Regions from separate parts of the Sorangium sp. So ce381 genome, predicted to be linked through region 2. Evidence: riboswitches for the same ligand, from Rfam matches in the RefSeq annotation. Region 2 holds a riboswitch; the other holds the start of a gene.
What was found. Region 2 has a riboswitch for cobalamin ahead of WMF29_RS01345 (energy-coupling factor ABC transporter permease). Riboswitches for the same ligand answer to the same signal wherever they lie in the genome.
Positions count from the first base shown of each region.

Region 1 (2,194 bases), 5.3 Mb from region 2:
TGAACGGCACCGCGCCGACCACCATGGGGAGGCCCTGGCCGGCGCCGGCCCTCGAGGCCGCCGCGAGCACCCTTGTGACGCGGTCCGCGAGGCGGTCGCCCTGATCCGCGCCGTTCGGCTCGAGGATCATGTCGTGTACGCCCTGCGCGAGCAGGGTGCGTGTCGGCGACGCGAAGAAGAACGCCGACTCAGGGGTGTATTGCTTCAACAGCTGCCCTGCGTTCACCGCGGGCAGCGCGGCAGAGGCCGGCATCGAGATGGAACTCGTCACATTCAGCTCCGATGGGCGTCGAGAGCCACGTGGGCTCGGGTCATCGGGCGCTGGACGTCAGGTCTCGGGCCGCTTGATTATGATAAAGAAAATCAGTTTCAAGTAACTCATGGCACGGAAGATCGAAACTGTCAAGGGACTCCCGATTCTGTCTCGGGTGTGTGCCGTCGGTGGGGCCCGTGGACGGGGCGCTCCGGGGCTTCGCTTCTGCGTTGACATCCTGCGTGACGGGTGCGACGAGTCGCCCCGCCATCGGTGCTCGCCCGGCCATCGCCGGGCGAGCTGAAAAGGGAACCCGGTGAGAATCCGGGACTGCCCCCGCAGCGGTGAACGGGAACGACGATCACCAAGAAGCACTGGGCATGCACCAGAGCAGCCTGGGAAGCGGTGATCCGTAGGAGAGCGGCCGGCGACGGCCGCAGCGCCCGTGAGTCCGAAGACCTGCCGAAGGTGCGCGCGCCGGTGCGCTGGCGCGCGCTGACCTGAGCCTTCGAGGGGAAGGCGCGCAGGCCCTCGACCACCTCGCTCGCGCGCGGTGCCGTGGCCCGTCACGCAGCCCCCTCGCTTCGGCTCTCGGCTCACCCGGAGCAGCGCTGGGTCGACGCGGGCAGGCGGCGCGTGAATGGTTGATTCCTCTGATCGTCGGTCGCGTCGGCGCCGGAGCGCCGGCGCGGCGTGCTGGCTCGCCCTCGCGGTCGGCAGCGCCGTGGCAGCCCTGCCGGCTGCCCGCGCTGACGATCTGCGCAGGCCGGCGGGCGAGCAGGGGGGCGATCGCGCTGCCGCTCCGCCGGAGACAGCCCCGCTGGAGGTGCGCGTCGAGGGGGATCGCCTGCGCGCGCCCGCGCCGCCCAAGGACAGGTCCGTCGCGGGGTCGGTGCTGAGCCGCGATCGCCTCACCGGCGCGGGGCTCGGGGCGGCGGACGTGCTCCGCACGCAGCCGGGCGTCCGCGTGGAGGAGTCGGGCGGCTTCGGCGGGCCGGCGACCGCGGCCCTCCGGGGAGCGACCGCCACGCAGACGCCTGTGTACCTCGCCGGCGTCCGCCTGAACGACGACGTCGTGGGGACGGCGGATCTCTCGCTCGTGCCCCTCTGGCTCATCGAGCGCGTCGAGATCTACCGCGGCAACGCGCCCATCGAGGCCGACCGCCTCGGCCCCGGCGGCGCGATCTTCTTCGAGCCGCGGCGGCCTTCCCGGACGACGGCCGGCGTGGGGGCGATGGCGGGCTCGCTCGGCGCGCGGCGCGGGTGGGCGTTCGCCGGCGCCAGCGCGGGGCCGGTGAGCTCGATCGTCGGGGTGAGCGCCGAGGCCGCGGAGAACCGCTACACGTTCGTGGACGATCGCGGGACGCTCTTCGACGAGAGCGACGACACCCTGGAGCGCCGGCAGAACGCCGACGTGCGCACGATCGACGCGTGGGCGCTCGCGCGCGTCGAGCTCGGGGGCGGCGCGATCGTCGACGTGATCGCGAACGGCACCGATCGCGAGCAGGGGATGCCGAGGCTCGCGCTCCTGCCATCCCGGAGGGCGCGGGGGGAGTCGCGGCGCGTCCTGACGTCCGTCGTGGCGCGGGTGCCGTTCGGCGGCGAGGCGCAGCACGCGATCGAGGCGCGCACCTCGTTCATCGAGGCGCGCTCGGAGGTCCACGATCCCCTCTTCGAGCTCGCGCTGCTCACGCCGGAGCTCCGGCTCGCGGGCCGCCGCCTGGAGCAGACGCTCGGGGCGACGCTCTCGTTCGCCGACCGGCTCCGGGTGCGGCCCGTGCTCTCGGTCGCGCGCGAGGGCATCTCGCGCGCGCCGGACGACGTCCCGCTCGCGCGCGCGCGGCGCTCGTTCGCGCGCGGCGCCGTCAGCGCGGAGGTGAGCCTCGGCGAGGGGCTCGCGCTGCACGCCCTCGCGAGCGGGGAGTGCCACGCCACCGGCGC
Region 1 is NZ_CP150336.1:5,622,915-5,625,108, reverse strand. It holds gene dhbC (isochorismate synthase DhbC) at 1-271, opposite strand, end outside; cobalamin riboswitch at 508-734, shown strand; gene WMF29_RS21165 (TonB-dependent receptor domain-containing protein) at 978-2,194, shown strand, end outside.
Region 1: it holds a riboswitch for cobalamin, as region 2 does, so the genes downstream of both, WMF29_RS21165 (TonB-dependent receptor domain-containing protein) here and WMF29_RS01345 (energy-coupling factor ABC transporter permease) in region 2, are expected to answer to the same signal.

Region 2 (2,194 bases):
AGGAGGTCGCCCTCGAGGCCCGCGAACAGCGGCCCCGTCTCGTGGCGCCCTGCGTCCTCGGCGACGCGGCGGACCACGGCCTCGTCGACGCCGTCCCAGGACGCGTTGCGGCAGGCGGCGAGCCAGAGGGCAGCGGCGAGCTGGAGCGCGCGCTCGCAGGCTACGCACGCGCGCCGCGCGAGCAGCGCTGACACCGGGCGCTGTCCGAGCCGCCGCGTCACGATGCCCCCGGGGCGAGCCGGACGACCTGGAGCCGGTCCAGGATGTCGGGCCGCCGGGTGCGCAGGAAGGCGAGCGCCCCCGCGGTCATGACGCCCTCGAGCAGGCCGAGCGGCAGCTGGGTGGGGACGAAGGCGAGGGCGACGCCCGTGAACATGGCCGTCACCGATCCCTCGCCCGAGAGCCCGAGCGCGAGCGCGAGCGCCGTGGTGGCGTACGTCGCCCAGTCCGACGTCACGCCCGCCAGGAAGCCCGCGACCCAGAGGTTCGCGCCGCAGCGCCGCGCGAGGTGGAAGACGAAGTATCCGGTGAAGGCGCCCGCGATGCCCATCGACGCGACGTCGGCGCCCAGCGTGGTGAGGCCGCCGTGCGCGAGGAAGAGGGCCTGGATAAGGAGCGCCACCACGGTGACGAGGACGGTCATCCAGGGGCCGATGAGCACCGCCGCGAGCCCTGTGCCGCACGGGTGGGAGCAGGTCCCGGCGGTCGGCACCGGCACGGGCATGCACGAGATCGCGAAGACGGCGGCGGCGATGAGGCCGACGAACGGCTTGTAGAAGGCGTCCTGCTGGGTGCGGCGCCGGAGCAGGTGGAGGGCGATCGCGACGAAGGGCAGGGCGAGCGCGTTCCAGGCGGCGCACCAGCCGAGCGGCAGGACGCCTTCCGCGAGGTGCATCGCGGCCGCGGGCCGGGGCGCGAGGAGCGTCCCCAGGGACACGGCGGCTATCGACAAAGAGCGGCCGTGAAGACCGATTTCGGCGCTCCGGGTGAAGTCCGCACCCGAACGCCACGAAGACGTGCGCAAGCTGCACCTCGTGGGAGGCTCGGGTAGGTCTCCCGGCTCATGGGTTCAGGGAGCTGATCGAGCTCCCAGCGCTGCGTCCACCTTCCCAGGCCTCGTCCAATGAGGCCCAGTGGTCTTCGGAGGCAGCTCCCCACTCACGGTGGCGGGACCGCGCCGGTTTTGCACCGGCTTCCCTGTTATGCCCTGGAGGGCACCCGAGGAATGGATTGTCAGGCCGGTGCTCGGTAATCCCGTTTCGTGCCCGGCGTCAAGGACGTCGCGCCCCGATCGCGGCGGAGGTGCCCAGCGGACGCTGCACGGGGCCTCGCGTGTCAGACGAGCTCACCGTCGAGCGCGCGGGCTCCGCCTTGCGCGCGCTGGCCTGCGCGTCGGCCCGCGTGTCCTGGCGACGCGATCGCGCGAGCTGGGCGCGCGCACCCCGCGTGCGCGGACCGGGCGAACCCGGGTGCGTCGACCCGGTGCATCGACCCGGGCGCGCGCTTCCACCTGGCGCGCTCCGGTCCGCCGCTGCACGCCGCGAGCTCCCTCGTCTACGGCGTCGGTGCGGCGGTGATGCCTGCGCTGGTGGCCACCTCGCCCTCGGGGGGCGCTGCAGCGGCGCACGAGGCCATCGCTGCCGAGGCGCGCCGTGCGCCTGTCGGGGCCCCCATCGAGCAGACAGGCGCGCGCCGGCGAGCCATCCAGGCCTGTCATGCGATGGCCCAGGCCGAGAAATTGACCCAGACGCATCAGGCGAAGAGTCGTCGAGCACACGTCGTGAAATATGTCCCCCTTAGATAAAACCTGTTTACTTTGTGGCCTCGCGCGCGCTGCGCGTATCGCGGCCTGCGCGCACGCAGGGGCTCTCGTGCGCTTGAACACAGGCGCCGGCGCGTTCCTTCCGTAGTGTGCTTTATTCGTCCTGGCTCTTTACTCGGGAGCAGGTGTCCGTTGTGCTGCCTGCCGCGTCGTGGCGTCTCTTATTGAAGAGATGGGGGATCTCGTGTTCGCTCGTCTCGGAATGCGAAATGAACGCTGCGCCGAGCGCTGTCTTCGGTGGAGGGGTATGCCCGGCTCGAACGTGAATTCCGGCAGAGCTTGTGTGTGTGGGTCGTGCGCTCGCCTGGCTGCCTTCGCGTCTGGAGCGCTCTGCTCGCCCGGCGTGCAGGCGTTGCACTTTGTTATCGACAA
Region 2 is NZ_CP150336.1:340,159-342,352, forward strand. It holds gene WMF29_RS01340 (hypothetical protein) at 1-194, opposite strand, end outside; gene WMF29_RS01345 (energy-coupling factor ABC transporter permease) at 218-931, opposite strand; cobalamin riboswitch at 1,030-1,237, opposite strand.